Nitrosospira lacus: one gene and its partner. The protein of the gene in region 1 interacts with the protein of each later gene in a pairwise test. Links are inferred from orthologs where the notes say so. Each region holds a gene or a part of one and is shown in the gene's direction. Other genes may lie near its edges.

What was found.
Region 2: the proteins of pheT (region 1) and secD interact in binary tests that used the Escherichia coli proteins (3 or more experiments, as listed by UniProt). The link is inferred for Nitrosospira lacus from one-to-one orthologs.

What each region holds. Positions count from the first base shown.
Region 1 is NZ_CP021106.3:1,005,894-1,014,657, forward strand. The notes cover bases 1-3,083. They hold pheT (phenylalanine--tRNA ligase subunit beta), read left to right. Parts: upstream 1-391; coding sequence 392-2,776; downstream 2,777-3,083. Other genes in these bases: pheS (phenylalanine--tRNA ligase subunit alpha), read left to right, coding at 1-159; EBAPG3_RS04485 (integration host factor subunit alpha), read left to right, coding at 2,783-3,083. Outside these bases: more of EBAPG3_RS04485, read left to right, coding at 3,084-3,142; EBAPG3_RS04490 (MerR family transcriptional regulator), read left to right, coding at 3,120-3,500; EBAPG3_RS04495 (cation-translocating P-type ATPase), read left to right, coding at 3,850-6,552; EBAPG3_RS04500 (CNP1-like family protein), read right to left, coding at 6,646-7,221; 5'/3'-nucleotidase SurE, read left to right, coding at 7,659-8,402; EBAPG3_RS04515 (protein-L-isoaspartate(D-aspartate) O-methyltransferase), read left to right, coding at 8,468-8,764.
Region 2 is NZ_CP021106.3:121,399-130,045, reverse strand. What follows is about bases 4,861-7,775. They hold secD (protein translocase subunit SecD), read left to right. Parts: upstream 4,861-5,327; coding sequence 5,328-7,223; downstream 7,224-7,775. Other genes in these bases: secF (protein translocase subunit SecF), read left to right, coding at 7,282-7,775; yajC (preprotein translocase subunit YajC), read left to right, coding at 4,914-5,246; tgt (tRNA guanosine(34) transglycosylase Tgt), read left to right, coding at 4,861-4,877. Also shown: EBAPG3_RS00580 (hypothetical protein), read right to left, coding at 1-683; EBAPG3_RS14855 (hypothetical protein), read left to right, coding at 1,577-1,870; tRNA preQ1(34) S-adenosylmethionine ribosyltransferase-isomerase QueA, read left to right, coding at 2,529-3,563; more of tgt, read left to right, coding at 3,768-4,860; more of secF, read left to right, coding at 7,776-8,217; EBAPG3_RS00540 (DedA family protein), read left to right, coding at 8,289-8,647. UniProt on the Escherichia coli protein: Part of the Sec protein translocase complex. Interacts with the SecYEG preprotein conducting channel. SecDF uses the proton motive force (PMF) to complete protein translocation after the ATP-dependent function of SecA.

The sequences.
Region 1 (8,764 bases):
CATCCCAACGTTTTTAAGCATGTCGGTATAGATAGTGAAAAATATATTGGTTTCGCTTTTGGCATGGGAGTGGAACGGCTGGCGATGCTGAGATATGGCGTGAACGACCTGCGCTTGTTTTTCGAGAATGATTTGCGATTCCTTAAGCAGTTCAATTAGAGCGCTTCAGTCAATCGTATTACCCATTTATCCGGTTCCGGTTAATCAACAGTGGGCGCAAGAATTTCCCATGGGTTGCGGAAGAGTGCTTTGACAAATTAGGAAATAACTCCAAGCGTAAGTGATCGCCAGACGGATGGGCATCCGCGGAGCGGAGATTCCACCAGGCCCGGATTTTTGTAGAAATACCCATAGAACATGAACCGTTTCTTTCGCGGTAACCCAGGTGCTCATGAAATTCTCAGAAAATTGGCTTCGTACCTTCGTTAATCCGCCATTATCTACTCGCGAACTCGCCCAAGCACTGACCATGGCGGGTCTGGAAGTGGAAGCCGCCGAGCCTGTCGCCCCGGTCTTCCACAAGGTGGTGGTGGCCGAAGTTCTGTCAGTGGAAAAACATCCGGATGCCGATCATCTCAATGTTTGCCAAGTGAACGCGGGTCCCGCCGCGAGTAACCAGCCGCTACAAATCGTCTGTGGTGCGATGAATGTTCGCGCCGGAATAAAAGTGCCATGTGCCTTGGTCGGTGCGCAACTGCCCGGGGTTGTCATCAAACAGGCGAGGATACGGGGAGTCGAATCCACGGGCATGTTGTGTTCAGCCAGGGAACTCGGTTTGGAAGAAACCGGGCCGGGTTTATTGCTGTTGCCTGGTGATGCGCCAGCGGGTGTGGACTTTCGCGATTATTACGAGCTCGATGATACCCTTATTACACTCAAGCTGACACCCAACCGTGCCGATTGCCTCGGACTATCCGGAATAGCGCGGGAAGTCGCGGCGATTACTTCCGAAATTCTTAACCCGCTTGAAATCGAACCGGTTCAGGATCGGATTGCCGAAAGTCTGGCAGTATACGTGGATGCGCCGGACGCCTGCCCACTTTACTGTGGCCGGGTGGTACGTGAAATATCCCTCGACGTTCCCACGCCCCAATGGATGATTCGCCGCCTGGAGCGTAGCGGGATACGCACGATCAACGCGGTGGTGGACGTGACCAACTATGTCATGCTGGAAACCGGTCAACCGCTTCATGCCTTCGACCTGACCCGGATTGAGGGCGGGCATGCGGGTACGGGTGCAATCCATGTACGCTATGCCGGATCTGGCGAAACGCTCCAATTGCTGAATGGTGAGGGCCTCGTTTTGCAACCCGACATGCTCGTGATCGCCGATGAGGCCAAGCCGCTGGCGCTCGCGGGTATCATGGGGGGGAATGAAAGTGGCGTGCAGCAAGGCACAACCGGCCTGTTTCTGGAGAGTGCATTTTTCAGTCAGGAGGTGATCGCCGGTAAATCATTCCGCCTGGGTTTCAGTTCCGACTCCGCTCACCGTTTTGAGCGCGGTGTGGATTTTGCCGCCACGCGCGATGCGATGGAACGCGCCACGAGCCTGGTGCTCGATATTTGCGGCGGCAGGGCGGGCCCGATTAACGAGGTCAGGGGTAAATTGCCGTCACGCAATCCGATTGATCTGCGGTTGGAACGGTCGCGAAGAGTGCTGGGTATAACGCTTGATGAGACCACGGCCGCCGCAATACTACGGCGCCTGCAATTCAATTTTTCCACTACAGCCGGTGTGTTCCGTGTAGTGCCACCGACTTACCGTTTCGATCTCGCCATAGAAGAAGACCTGATTGAAGAATTGGCGCGCATTTACGGATATAACCATATCCCGGCAGCCTTTCCCCATGCGGATCTGCGCATGCTGCCCGCACCTGAATCCATGCACGCACCGGCACAATTGCGGCAGATTCTGATAGGACGAGACTACCAGGAAGTCATCAACTATGCCTTCGTGGATGCTTCATGGGAATTGGAGCTGTCGGGGGAGGAAGCGCCGGTGGCATTGAGAAATCCGCTATCCAGCCAGATGGATGTGATGCGTAGCAGCCTGCTTGGCGGCCTTATATCGAACTTGCAATTCAATCTTAATCGCAAACAAGCCAGAGTGCGGCTGTTCGAGATCGGATGTTGTTTCCTGAAAAAAGGTGAGACTTACGCACAGCCGGAGAAACTGGCCGGACTCAGCTATGGAGACGCCATGGCCGAGCAGTGGGGAATCTCCGCTCGCGGAGTGGATTTTTATGACGCGAAGGCGGATATCGAAGCATTATTCTGGCCGGCACTGCCTCATTTTGAAGTGGCTTCTCATCCCACTCTGCATCCCGGTAAGTCGGCCCGAATCCGTTTGGGTGAAAGAATCGCCGGCTATGTCGGAGAGCTTCATCCCCGTTGGCGGCAAAAACTTGGTTTGCCTGATTCTGCGGTACTGTTCGAATTGGATCTGGACATCTTGCTGACAAGAAAGCTGCCGATGGCTGCGGAGATATCAAAATTTCCGCTGATACGACGCGATATCGCTGTGGTGGTGGCGGAGGAGGTTGCCGCGCAGGCGCTGTTGGATGGTATGAAAGCGGAAAAATCACCCATGATTCTGGAAATTTCCCTGTTCGATGTGTATCGTGGAAAGGGGATGGAAAATGGCAAAAAAAGTCTTGCATTCCGTGTGTTATTGCAAGATACTCAAAAAACACTAACTGACGCGGAAGTGGACCTGGTTATGACAAAGTTGATAAATATTCTGGAAAATCAGTTTGGCGCCAGACTGCGTAATTGAAAAGGAATGGCTGATTTAGCCGCATCCAAAAACGTAAATAAACAGGTGAGGGAGAGTATGACCTTAACAAAGGCTGAACTGGCGGATTTGCTGTTCGAGAAAGTTGGGTTCAACAAGCGCGAAGCGAAGGATATGGTGGAATCCTTCTACGAGGAGGTTCGCGCCGCGCTGCAAACTGGAGATGCTGTGAAACTTTCAGGTTTCGGTAATTTCCAATTGCGCGACAAACGGCAACGTCCGGGCCGCAATCCCAAGACCGGTGAAGAAATACCCATTACCGCGCGGCGTGTGGTGACCTTCCACGCCAGCCAGAAACTGAAGGCAATGGTTGAAAAAAACCAGCATGGAAAACATAACGCCCAGTAGCGCTTTAATGCCCATTCCGGCGAAGCGTTATTTCACGATTGGCGAGGTTAGCGAGTTGTGTGGCGTCAAACCGCATGTGTTGCGCTATTGGGAACAGGAATTTGCGCAGTTGAAGCCTGTCAAACGACGGGGCAACCGCCGATATTATCAGCACCATGAAGTGCTGCTGGTTCGCCGTATTCGGGAATTACTTTACGAGCATGGTTTTACCATCCACGGCGCTCGCAGCCGTCTGGGACAAAATATGTTCGAGCCGGCATTGGCTAATGCTGCCGCAGCCGTAACCTTTTCCCCGACAGTCGATTTGACATTGCTGCGAGGCGAGATCAAAAGTGTTGTGTCGCTGCTTCGGTCTTAGCGAATCTCGGAATAAATCCTCAGTGAGTCCGCGCCAAATCGCTTTTAGCTTCGATTCTTCAAGTCCCGTAGGCCGATAGCGACCTATTCCGTTGAAAATCCGACGAAATTTTCGTCGTAGATTCTGGGCGGTCGCCGCCAATAGAAACTCATCTGCGCACGCACCGCCGAGGCCACGTAATCGCAATCGATCCAGTTCCAGGATGCGCTTGAGGTGGGCAAACAGCATCTCCCTTTCTTTCTGTCCTTGCGTGATTGTTGGTATGAGCAGTTCTTGCTGCTAGATTGAGAGTGATGTATTCATTACTCAATGTATTACTTAAACGGGGAGACCTCTTAGCGAGATTTCCATGAGAATCCATCAGTTGTCTCCGCTTGATGCCGTCGCGAGCCTGAAAAGCACTGCGGCAGGTCTATGCTGCGCTGAAGTTGAACGCCGGCTGCACGAATATGGCCGCAACGAGGTGGAGAAAGTGGTTCGCGCGCCTGTGTGGCTCCGCTTCATCAAGGAGTTCACAACTTTTTTTTCGCTGATCTTGTGGGTTGCCGCGGGACTGGCTTTTTTTGCTGACTGGAGTGATCCCGGCCAGGATATGGCGAAAGTTGGCTACGCCATCGTGACCGTGATCCTGGTGAGCGGGCTGTTTTCCTTCTGGCAGGAGTATCGCGTCGAACAAACGCTTGCGGCGTTGCGCAAACTGCTGCCGCAACAGGCCCAGGTATTGCGCGAAGGCAAGGTTACGCGAGTGCCTGCGGAGCAACTGGTCCCCGGAGATATCGTCCACCTGGAGCAGGGTGATAAGATCCCCGCGGACTGTCGGCTGATCGAGGCATTTGGCGCACGAGTCAATAATGCGGCCGTCACGGGTGAATCGCTGCCCAAAATGCGTGAGGCAGGCCCATCCGAAGCGGACAACTTGATCGATAGCAAGAACATCGTGCTTGCCGGCACCTTGATGGTATCCGGGCAGGCCAAGGTCGTTGTTTTCGCTACCGGGGTGCACACCGAATTCGGCAAGATCGCGCATCTAACCCAAACGGCCGGAGAGGAGGTCTCGCCGCTGCGCAAGGAGATCGCACACTTAAGCCGCTTGACCGCAATTCTCGCGGTACTGATCGGTCTCCTGTTCTTCTCACTCGGCTGGATGATTGGCATTCCATTCTGGAAAGCCTTTATTTTCGCGATTGGCATTATCGTCGCCATGGTGCCAGAAGGGTTGCTCCCCACGTTGACCTTGGCGCTCGTGCTAGCCACACAGCGCATGGCAAAACGCAACGTCCTTATCCGCTATCTGCCCTCGGTCGAGACACTTGGCTCAACGACGGTAATTTGCACCGATAAGACCGGTACGCTGACCCAAGGCAACATGATGGTCCGGCGACTCTATCTAGGCAAAACTCTCGATTCGCCTGCCGGAGTAAAAGAAAAAAAGGGCCTTGTAGATCTCTATCAGCCCTTCTTCCTGACTGCCTGGATGTGCCACGATCTGAAGGAAACAGGAGGTCACGGAAAATCGGCCTTTCTGGGCGATCCCATGGAAGTCGCGCTGGTGGAAATGGCACGGGACCTCGGTTCCGGTCTTCCCGTCTATCCGCGATTGGACGAGATTGCGTTCGATGCCGACCGCATGCGGTTATCCACCGTGCACCAAGCGCCTGAAGGTGCAGTCCTTTATTGCAAAGGTGCGCCCGAGTCAGTGCTTCCTCTTTGCCAGCACGTTATCATTGACGGCGAGATTCAGCTCCTTGACATCGAGATAAAAGCGAGCATCGTGCAAGCGCAGGATGCGATGGCGTACCAGGGCCTGCGGGTGCTAGCGTTCGCCTGCAGGAAGCTGGCCGTGGGTTATGATCGGGAGAGGCTGGAGGAGGACCTGGTTTTTGTGGGGCTGGCGGGACTGGAAGACCCACCCAGGCCCGAAGTGCCGGAAGCACTCCGCAAATGCCAAGAGGCTGGGATCAAAGTAATCATGGTTACTGGCGATCACCCCGGGACCGCCACGGCGATCGCCCGCGAAATAGGAATGGTTAAGTCCGACAATCCAACCATCATTACTGGAGAACAGCTCAGGCGGTTCTCAAGCATCCAGCTGCAGCTTGCCTTGGACGCACAAGAGGTCATCTTCGCGCGGGTCGTCGCCGACCAGAAGATGCGAATCGTCGAGGCATTGAAGAAAAAGAGGCATATCGTGGCCGTCACCGGCGACGGCGTCAATGATGCGCCAGCGCTGAAGGCTGCGCATATCGGTATCGCCATGGGCATTGCCGGCACGGACGTGGCTAAGGAGGCAGCCGACATGGTGCTACTGGACGACAATTTTGCCAGCATCGTAAATGCAATCGAGGAGGGACGCGCTGTATTCGAAAATATCCGTAAATTCCTCACTTACGTCCTGGTCCACAATGTTGCCGAGTTGATTCCTTACCTTGGTTTCCTGCTCTTCAAAATACCCTTGGCGTTGACGCCGATCCAAGCGCTGTCCATCGACATGGGGTCCGACACGCTTGCCGCCCTCGGCCTTGGTATCGAACGACCCGACCCGCAGATCATGCGGCGTCCTCCTCGCCCGCAGAGCGAAAGGCTTATGAACTGGCCCTTGGCATTCCGCGCCTATCTCTTTTTGGGTCTGATCGAGGCAGCTGCCGCCATGGCGGCCTTTTTCTTTGTTCTTAACGGTGCCGGATGGAAGTATGGCCAGAACCTGGCGGCCCAGGATCCCGTCTACATGCAAGCCACTACCGCTTGCTTGAGCACCATAATTGTGATGCAGATCGTAAACGTGTTCCTATGCAGAAGCGCGACCCGGTCAGTCTTTTCAACCGGATTTCTTGGCAATTCGCTGATTATTTTAGGGGTGATATCGGAAATTGCCATTCTCTTGTTGATCAACTATACGCCTTGGGGAAATTCTTTCCTCGGAACGGCGCCCATTGGAGAAGAGGTCTGGGGTTTCGTCATTCCTTTCGCGGCAGCCATGTTCATCTTGGAGGAGCTGCGCAAGTGGCTTGCACGCAAGAGGCTGCTCAATCCTTCTTCCCGAAGTGATGTCTGAATCGTCCCGGCCTTGGATTTGGATGGCTGCAACTGGCACGGAACTCCCTGTCGCGATGGCCTCTTCAAGGGTGAATCCAGTGTCTACCACTGGTTACTGAATTACGCGCGGATGGCTGCCTCTCCTCAGCGCCTGAATGGCTTCTTCCCTATTTCTTACCATAATATTAGCCGGGCAGAAGAAATATCTGGAAAGCGCGCGTTGCGCATAATGCTGGGATATATCTTCGAGTTCCTCCCATTTCGATATCCTTGTCCGTACCCAGGTCTTATCGTCACGGCCAATGGCGTAGAGCCTTTTTTCGGTGACCTGAAATTTCAATATTAATATTTCCGCTCTCACACTCTCTCTCGCACCATCGGTTGCACATCGCATACCCTCGTAGCTTATGTTCATCGCTCCTTCGGGTGACTTGATTACCAGGGTGTAGCGCACTATGCCATCCTCTCCCACCGCGATGGAGGGAGCATCAATGTAATGAAGATTATCGCTGGCAGGGCCGGCGTCAAATGGCAGCAGATTCTCCGTCTTGGGGTAGGCCGGCAGTTGTGCCTGCAGTTCAGCCCAGGATTTGCCACCATCAAATTCACTATCGAATCCCTTCAACCCCTTCTGGGGTGCACATGCTGCGAGCGGCAGACAGCATAGCCATAACAGAATTTTTTTCATGAAAGAACTCGGCAGTGTCCGGTTAGCTTACAGCGTTATAACATACATCTGCGTTGTGATTCAGCCGTTCCGGAGGCGCGAATGGCAGTCCTGGAGTGGAATCGACCCTTCTCGTCTTCGCTTCCCTGACTATGGGTCTTGCCTCGTGAAGCCTCTATTGCACCCTGCGACCACGTCGGGGACTTATTCACAGATCCTTGTTTATTTCACGCCTTATCCCACTGGGCATCAATAGAGGTTCCTCATCTCTTGGCTTGTTTGCTATAATTTATGCTTCGGGGCGTAGCGCAGCCTGGTAGCGTACTTGCATGGGGTGCAAGTGGTCGGAGGTTCAAATCCTCTCGCCCCGACCAATCAGATCCGCAAGTCGATTGTTTTTTCAAGCATATGCTTGCCCCCTGATAAGTAACACAATCACCTGGGTATATTCGAATCGAATGCGCATATTGCTCAGCAATGACGACGGGTATTTTGCGCCAGGCCTTGCCTGTCTTGCGGAAGCGCTTTCCACTATCGCGGATATCATCGTGGTCGCACCGGAGCGTGACCGGAGTGGCGCCAGTAATTCCCTTACGCTGGATCGCCCGCTTAATCTGCGCAAGTCCCACAATGGCTTCTACTACGTGAATGGCACACCCACGGATTGCGTGCATCTGGCGGTTACGGGCATGCTGGATACATTGCCTGACATGGTCGTATCCGGCATCAATGATGGTGCCAACATGGGTGACGATACGGTTTATTCCGGGACGGTAGCCGCCGCCACCGAAGGCTTTTTGCTGGGTGTCCCCTCCCTCGCCGTTTCCCTCGCCAGTTTATCCGCCGGGAATTTCGCTACCGCCGCACGTATTGCAACAGAAATGGTGCAACGTTTTGAGAGCGATAGGCTCCACGGGCCGGTATTACTCAACGTCAATGTGCCCGATGTTCCCTATGACGAATTGCAAGGCATGGAGGTAACCCGGCTTGGCCGCCGCCACAAGGCCGAAGCGGTAGTCAAATCGAAAAGTCCACGGGGTGAAACAGTTTACTGGGTAGGTGCTGCGGGATCTGCCCAGGATGCTGGAGAAGGTACGGATTTTCTTGCGATCGAGCGTAACCGGGTATCGGTAACACCGTTACAAATCGACCTGACCCGCTATGGGCAGTTGGATGCGGTAAAACAGTGGTTGAAGTTGTAGTAAAAGCATTTTTACGTCGTGTTATATGGTGACAAGCCATCTGTTCAAGTTCAAGGTACTTTAGTTTGAACACTCATCATTCCGGAATCGGTATGACGTCCCAGCGTACTCGCGGCCGCATGATCGAGCGTCTGCGCAAGCAAGGAATCGTTGATGAAGTGGTTCTGGGTGCGATGAGCGCCATTCCCCGTCACATTTTTATTGAAGAGGTTCTGGCCAGTCGCGCCTATGATGATACTGCCTTGCCGATCAATTTTGGGCAGACCATTTCCAGCCCATTTATTGTGGCGCGTATGAGCGAGTTGCTACGCGCAGGTTCCGGTCTCGGTAAAGTGTTGGAAATTGGCTCGGGCTGCGGTTAT
Region 2 (8,647 bases), 880 kb from region 1 along the record:
CAGGGAAATCCGGCTATCCCGCCGCACATTTGCTTAGGTTCCTTATCGCCGTACGCGGGGCTACCTTTGGGCGGATAATCGACACGCTTCCCACCGCCCGGTTTAGTGGTCTCTGTTGATCCCACCTTAACCATCTCGCGAACTTGCTTGGGCTGTACGGTTTCGACATCGATGGACTCCACCTCTCCATCCGTGTGGCGGGCGGTATACACGCCGACAACATCCAAAGGCACGGGACTTTTTATAACCAGGAATCCTTCCAGGAACGCGAAATCGACACAAACTCCGTCGATGGGGCAAAAGTAGCCCGCAACGTCAAAGCAGCTCATACCAACCGCCCCGTCCGGCTGGAGCACAGCTTCCTTGAATGGCGTTACGCCGAAGGGGCCTGGTTCGGAGCCAAACTGTGTTGCAAGCGCCACCTTGGCGGCAACAGTGATTTGCTTGTTGGTAGGATTGTGTATATTGACGGTCGTGCGGTAGGTACCTTTGGCCAAGGTACCGTCCTGATGCGGCAGCAATAGCGAACAGACGACTTTTGCAGCATATTGATACTCCGTTTTGATTGTCTTCGAAGGCTTTATTGTCTCTGCCTGGGATGCCGGAATAACTTCGGTGGGGCCAAACCCTCCCCATATTCCCGCCAAAATGGCCAAGACTCCGATCACGCGCGTCTGTTTCATGATAGTCACCTCCTTGGTTTGAGTACGGCACAAATTATCCAGCCAATTACGAATGGAAATTAAATGTCATGGATAAGAATCATGAATATCATTTAACCTCTAGTCATTTCGAATGAAGGGTAGCCCCCGAACTTTATAAGGTCCCTGAATTTATTCATAGCAGCGTTTATTTCATAGTCAAGATAATCTTTCAAGACTGGAAACCATAGGCTAATTCGAGGATAACCATGACTGAAGATCTATGCGTGCCATGGAGATGGCGGGTCTAATTACGTGATGCCCAGAAGAGCTTCAGAAGGCCCGTATTGAGATAGGTCATGCTCCGATCGAACAAGGCAGCGCAGCGGGATCATATGTTAGTAACCGCTCTATCAAAATCTTTACTGGAGGAGGTGCGGCGGATAGCGTGACAATTGCCGCATATTGCAGGGATCTAAGGCTTATGACGAAACGAGAGTGCGCGGGGGAGTTTGACGTCAGCAGGCAATGGAGAACTATTCCCAGCGTCCGAAATTCGCGTATTTTTAAGCGGTGTGATGAAAACAACCTCGACTGACCGAGAAAAATTATCGCATTTTTTTATTCTTTGATATGTTGTGATACGAATTTTATTGCTTATACCGCGTATTTACAGGGTTTTCGGCGTGCTGTGATAATCACCGATGCACTGTGTTGGTGCCGGGAGGGGAATAAGGCACTCCAACTGTTACCACAAAGCCGCGTCAATGCTGGTTCCTGTGGTGACGGCGAGTCTGAAAAAGTACAACAAGAGTCCCACAAAATGGCCTTTCAGCCGCTAAGGTAGACGGGGCAAACTCTGTAGATTTTGCTTCGGTTATTAAATCATCCATTAGCACACAATGAAATGTGTTATTCAACAGGGAGGGGCAAAAATGAGAATGAGTGCGGCGCTGTTTCTGGTTGGGTTGGCCGGATGTTCGACGACTCCCTCTACTTACTACGGAGAATATACTCGTGGAGGAGAACGGGTACCTTACATGGCGGCACTAAAGGAATGTCGAGTTGTAGCAAGGAATCAGGCCAATAAGGATAATTACGCAGATACCGGGACTGCCGTCTGGTTGAGTTACGTTGATGAATATGTATTGGCCTGCATGAATGAAAAGGGATTCGAGTTGGTCAACAGAACGTTACCTTCCAAGGCTTTCCCGGCGTGGGGAGATTAGCAAATGACTCAGTTTATTACGCGTAAACCAACCTGAGCTTCCCCCGAAAAATCGTCTTCCAAGGGTATGTAAAATAGAAGTCCCATTGGAGAGGAAGATGATGAAGATACCGGAGCAGGAATATACAACCGAGTTCAAGAAATTAGCAGTCAAGCACATCGAGGAAGGGCTGACCGCCGGCGCGGTAAGTAAGGAGCTGGGGGTCAGCGACCAGACGTTGCGGAACTGAGTTAAGGCTGCAGCGCGGCAGGCAAGCTCAACGGTCTGGAGCCAAGGTAGTCACACCGGAACAGATGGAGCTATCCCGGTTACGCACCGAGACCGGCCGATTCAACAAGCGGGAGAATGAAATCCTCTGATAGACGAATCGGATTGACACTCTGAATATGCTTTAGAGCCGTAGTTTTATGTGCGGTACCACAAAAGCACCACCGCAAGGAAACTAAGTCCATCGTAGCTTATTGAATAAACTAAATATATTAGCTGATCCGTGGTGCCGGGAGGGGGAATCGAACCCCCATGACCTCACAGTCGCGGGATTTTGAGTCCCGTGCGTCTACCAATTCCGCCATCCCGGCAATACTTTTCACGAGGGGCATTATTACTGAAAACATAGGTTGCGGCAACCGGGACAGCCCACATCGGTATAATACGCGCGATGAAAATTCAGGATTTCGATTTCGATCTTCCCTCCGAGCTGGTTACGCAGTTCCCGACCGAGGAGCGGGCCAGCAGCCGCATGCTGCATCTCGAAGGATCAAGCGGCGTGCTGCGGGATGCGATGTTTGCTGATTTGCCCAGATATTTACGCGCCGGTGACGTGATGGTATTCAATGATACTCGCGTCATCAAGGCGCGCTTGTTTGGCGTGAAGAGCAGCGGCGGCAGGGTGGAGGTGATGGTAGAACGGGTACTGGACGCGCATTGCGCGCTGACGGTCATTCGCGCCAGTCATTCACCGAAACCCGGCTCCAAGCTTCTTCTCGCGGATGCAATCGAGGTGACGGTATTGGCGCATGAGCAGGATCTTTATACCTTGCGCTTCGATCATGAGCGGACAGTGATCGAGTTACTGGAATGCTATGGCAGTCTGCCGCTGCCGCCTTATATTTCACGCCCGGCGACAGAAACGGACGAAGCGCGCTACCAGACAGTTTACGCGAAACAGGCGGGTGCCGTTGCGGCGCCTACCGCAGGTCTGCATTTCGATGAAAGCATGCTGAGCACATTAAGCGAAATGGGTGTGGTGCTTGCGCACGTGACGCTGCATGTAGGGTTGGGCACATTCCAGCCCGTGCGGGTGGAGAACATTGCCGATCACAAAATGCACAAAGAAATTTTTGATGTGCCGCAGGAAACGGTGGACTCGATCAGGCGCGCGAAAGCCGGTGGCGGGCGGGTGCTGGCGATCGGGACGACATCACTGCGAGCGCTGGAAGCGGCGGCCGCGGCCGGTAAGGGCGAACTGCAATCGGGTCATGGCGATACGGATATTTTTATTACGCCGGGCTATCGCTTGCGTGTGGTGGAGCGTTTGCTGACCAATTTTCATTTGCCCCGTTCAACTCTCCTGATGCTTGTGTCTGCATTTGGGGGAGCGGAAAATATTCGCCGCGCTTATCAGCACGCAATAAATGAGCGCTATCGTTTTTTCAGCTATGGTGATGCCATGCTGATCGAAAGGGGATCATAAACCTGAATCCTCTTGTACGGGTCCTCGAGTGGACAGTACAAGGGTCATACCGGCGGCAGCCGGTATCCTGTGACGTGCAGGCACGCCGCTGCTGGTTTGGGCTGGATTTCGCGTCAAAGCTCGAAGTAATGAAATTTATAATATTTTTTCACCGGTAAAAATCGTTTGCCGCCAGGCGCTCATCAATATCATGCGTGACCCAACATGAGATTTCAACTTCACCGCAGTGACGGCCTGGCTCGCCGTGCCACTCTGACGCTCATGCATGGCGTGGTGGAAACACCCGCGTTCATGCCGGTTGGAACCTACGGTGCGGTAAAAACAATGTCGCCCGCGGAGTTGCGGGAAGTTAACGCGCATATTGTGCTTGGCAACACCTTCCATTTGTGGCTGCGTCCCGGCCTCGACGTGATCGAGGCGCATGGCGGGCTCCATGGCTTCATGGGCTGGAATGGGCCCATACTGACCGATTCCGGGGGGTTTCAGGTATTCAGCCTGGGGGTTCTGAACAAGATTACCGAACAGGGGGTCAAGTTTCGCTCGCCGGTGAATGGCGATACGTGTTTTCTTACCCCGGAGGAATCGATGCGCATCCAGCGCATACTCAATTCCGACATTGCGATGATTTTCGACGAGTGCACGCCTTATCCGGCGGACGAGCCCAGAGCCGGTAAATCCATGGAATTGAGTTTGCGCTGGGCGGAACGCTCAAAACGTGCGCATGATAATGATGGGGGAAATCCCAATGCATTGTTCGGTATCGTCCAGGGGGGGATGTACGAGAATCTGCGTGATAAATCTCTTATGGAACTACGGGATATCGGTTTCGACGGTTATGCCATCGGGGGGCTATCGGTGGGCGAGCCCAAGGATGACATGCAGCGCATTCTCAGGCATGTCGCGCCCCGCCTGCCCGCCGAGCGGCCGCGCTACCTGATGGGTGTCGGAACGCCTGCGGATATCGTCAACGCGGTAGCGCAGGGAGTGGACATGTTCGACTGCGTACTCCCTACGCGCAATGCGCGCAATGGCTGGCTGTTTACGCGCAACGGGATAATCAAGCTGCGCAACAGCCGGTACCGCCTCGATACGGCGCCGCCGGATGCGCAGTGCGGCTGTTATACGTGCCGCCATTTTACGCGCGCTTATCTGCATCATTTGCAACGGATCAATGAGATCCTTGGCGCCCGTCTCAATACGCTGCACAATCTGTATTACTACCAGCAGTTAATGGGTGAAATCCGTGTCGCAATCGAGATGGGCAAGTTTGAAGATTATGCGCAAGAATTTCAAGCCCGCGCCGCATCATGCTAAAATCGCGTTTTTTTTCAACTATCATCGGAGAATGTCATGTTGATTAGTGAAGCTTTCGCCCAGGCCGCTTCTGCTCCAACAGGTGCTGATTTTATGAGCCTGCTTCCGCTGATCGGCATATTCGCCGTATTTTACCTTCTGCTGATTCGTCCTCAGGCGAAGCGCGCCAAGGAACAGAAACTGATGATAGAGGCGCTGCAAAAGGGCGACGAGGTGGCGACCACAGGGGGTCAGCTGGGACGCGTGAGCAAGGTCAGCGGTAATTACGTAATACTCCAGATTGCCGAAAATGTGCAGATCGTCATTCAAAAGACTGCCATACAGACCCTGCTGCCCAAGGGAACCTTGAACAGTATAGAGAAGGATTAACCAGATTCCGGTAAGGCAAGACATGAGGGTGCGGCATCGTCCTTTTTGTACCTTCTTTTCCCTAGTATCCATCCCAAAACCATGAACCGCTACCCTGCCTGGAAATACCTGATTATCGCGGTTTCGATACTGCTCGGACTGCTCTATACCCTGCCGAATTTTTATGGTGAGTCGCCCGCAGTGCAGGTTTCGCCATTACGGACCGCTGCCAAAGCCGATACCGCACTGCTGCAGCGGGTTGAGGAGTCGTTAAAGAAGGCTAACCTTCTCCCTACCGGAATGTTCCTTGAGGCTGGCGGTGTCAAAGTGCGCTTTGCCGACACCGATACGCAGATCAAGGCCAAGGATACGCTCCAGTCGGTACTCGGTAACAGTTATATGGTGGCGCTGAATCTTCTCCCCAATTCTCCGCAGTGGTTGACCAGCATCGGCGCATTGCCCATGTATCTGGGACTTGACCTGCGGGGTGGCGTCCATTTCATGCTGCAGGTGGATATGCACGGGGCGCTCTCCAAAGCGCTTGACCGTTTCAGCGCCGATATACGCAGCAGCCTGCGCGAGCAGAAAATCCAGTATATCGGACTCGATAAGGATAGCTCGATGATCACTGTCAAATTTCGTGATCCCGAGTCTCGCGCCAAGGCTGAGGCCGAGATCAAGAAGACCTATGCCGATCTAAGCTTGCGTGAGCAGAGTGTGAGAGACGAGTTTCATCTTACCGCTACCCTCAAGCCGGAAGCGCAGAAGCTCATCCAGGATACCGCCGTGCAGCAGAATATCACCACGCTGCGCAACCGCGTCAATGAACTGGGTGTGGCCGAACCCATTATTCAACAGGCTGGAGCTGATCGGGTGGTCGTGCAATTGCCCGGTGTACAGGACACTGCCAAAGCCAAGGATATTCTGGGACGTACCGCCACGCTGGAAGTGCGCATGGTGGACGAGGAGCGTGACCTGGCCGCGGCACTGCGCGGGCAGGTTCCGTTCGGAACAGAGCTCTACAATGAGCGCGGCGGGGGTCCGTTGCTGGTGAAAAAGCAGGTAGTGTTGACGGGCGATCGCATCAATGACGCGCAGGCGGGTTTCGATAGCAACAATCAGCCAGCGGTGCATCTTAACCTCGACAACAATGGGGCGCGAATTTTCAGACAATTGACACGTGACAATGTCGGCAAGCGCATGGCTATTTTGCTGATCGAAAAGAATCAGGCGGAAGTCGTGACGGCTCCGGTGATCCGCGAGGAGATCGGCGGCGGGAGGGTGCAAATCAGCGGACGCATGAGTACCGAGGAAGCCAGGGATGTGGCGCTGCTGTTACGTGCCGGAGCGCTGGCCGCGCCGATGGATATCATCGAGGAACGCACGGTAGGCCCCAGTCTGGGTGCGGACAATATCGCACGCGGGTTTAATTCCACATTGTATGGCTTTCTGGCGATCGCCATTTTCATGATGGCCTATTATCTGATGTTTGGTGTCATTTCCGTGATGGCGCTGGGTGTGAACCTGCTGCTTCTGATCGGCCTGCTCTCGATCTTGCAGGCTACATTGACGCTTCCGGGCATGGCGGCGATCGCGCTTACCATAGGCATGGCAATCGATGCGAATGTGCTGATCAATGAACGTGTTCGCGATGAGCTTCGCAACGGCATGTCGCCGCAAGCCGCGATTAATGCGGGATATGAACGGGCATTTGGCACCATACTTGATTCCAACATTACTACCTTGATCGCAGGCATCGCTTTATTTGCGTTCGGGAGCGGTCCCATCAAGGGATTTGCCGTGGTGTTGTGTCTGGGTATTCTGACTTCGGTATTCAGTGCGGTGATGGTTTCGCGCGGTTTGGTTAATTTAATGTACGGCAGCCGCCGCAAACTGGACAAGGTTTCCATTGGACAGGTTTGGAAGCCGGTGAGTGAACAAGCGCCGACGCCGGGAATGAGCGGGGCCCAGCGGCCTGCCAGACTGAAAAGTAAGTGACGAATAAGTAAAAAACAAGTGAAGAACAGGCAGAAAACAAGCAGGAGATAAAGGCCGCATGGAATTTTTCAGAATCAAGCGCGACATCCCCTTCATGAGTTGGGGGAAATATACCACCACCATTTCGTTGCTGACTTTTATTGTGTCGGTATTTTTTCTCTTTACCAAGGGTCTGAATCTGGGTGTGGATTTTACCGGCGGCACGGTAATGGAGGTCGGCTATACCCATTCGGCGGACATCAACAAGGTACGGAATGTACTCGTGAAACTGGGGATGCCGGATGTCAGCGTACAGAATTTCGGCACATCCCGGGATGTGCTGATAAGACTGCCTGCCAAGTCGGATATGTCAAGCGCCAAGTTGTCCGAAACAGTCATTGCCGCCCTGCGTCAGGATGACGAAACCGCAGAGATACGCCGGGTGGAGTTTGTCGGCCCCCAAGTGGGCAAAGAGTTGGTCGAGAACGGTGCGCTGGCGTTACTGATCGTGTCGCTGGGTATCGTGGCTTATCTGGCGGTACGTTTCGAGTGGAAATTCGGTGTCTCCGGGATCATCGCCAACCTTCATGACGTCGTGATCATTCTGGGTTTCTTTGCTTTTTTCCAATGGGAGTTCTCGCTCACCGTGCTGGCGGCCATATTGGCAATTCTTGGCTATTCGGTAAATGAATCGGTGGTGATATTCGACCGGATACGGGAAAATTTCCGCAAGATGCGCAAGGCCCCTGTGGCGCAGGTCATAGATAATGCAATTACCCGCACCATGTCGCGCACCATTATCACCCATGGCAGTACGCAAATGGTCGTAATTTCCATGCTGTTGTTCGGCGGCGAGGCGCTGCATTACTTTGCGTTGGCGCTGACTATCGGCATCCTGTTTGGCATTTATTCCTCGGTGCTGGTGGCAAGCCCTCTCCTCATGTTGCTGGGTGTCTCGCGCGAGGATATTGTCAAGCCGGAAAAAAAGAAGGAAGAGGCGGAAGCGGTACCTTGATTTAGTCTCGATCTTTTTAGACGCTTCCCGGTTTCATCGCAGTTTCGGTTCCGTTTTTTCCAAGGCTCGTTTTGGAACTCCTTACGACTTTTATCGATATCATCCTGCATCTGGATCAGCATCTCATCTGGCTGGTGCAGAATTACGGCAGCTGGATTTACCTCATTCTGTTCCTGATAATCTTTTGTGAGACCGGGTTGGTGGTGACACCGTTCCTGCCGGGGGACTCGTTGCTGTTCGTGGCGGGTGCGATTGCCGCAAGCGGCGCCATGGACGTTCAATGGCTGGCGGCAATGCTGATGCTGGCCGCATTTTGCGGCGACAACACGAATTATTGGATCGGACGTTATTTCGGTCCCAGGATATTCAGCCGCGCGGATTCGCGATTATTGAATCGCGCTCATCTGGAAAAGACTCACCAGTTCTATGC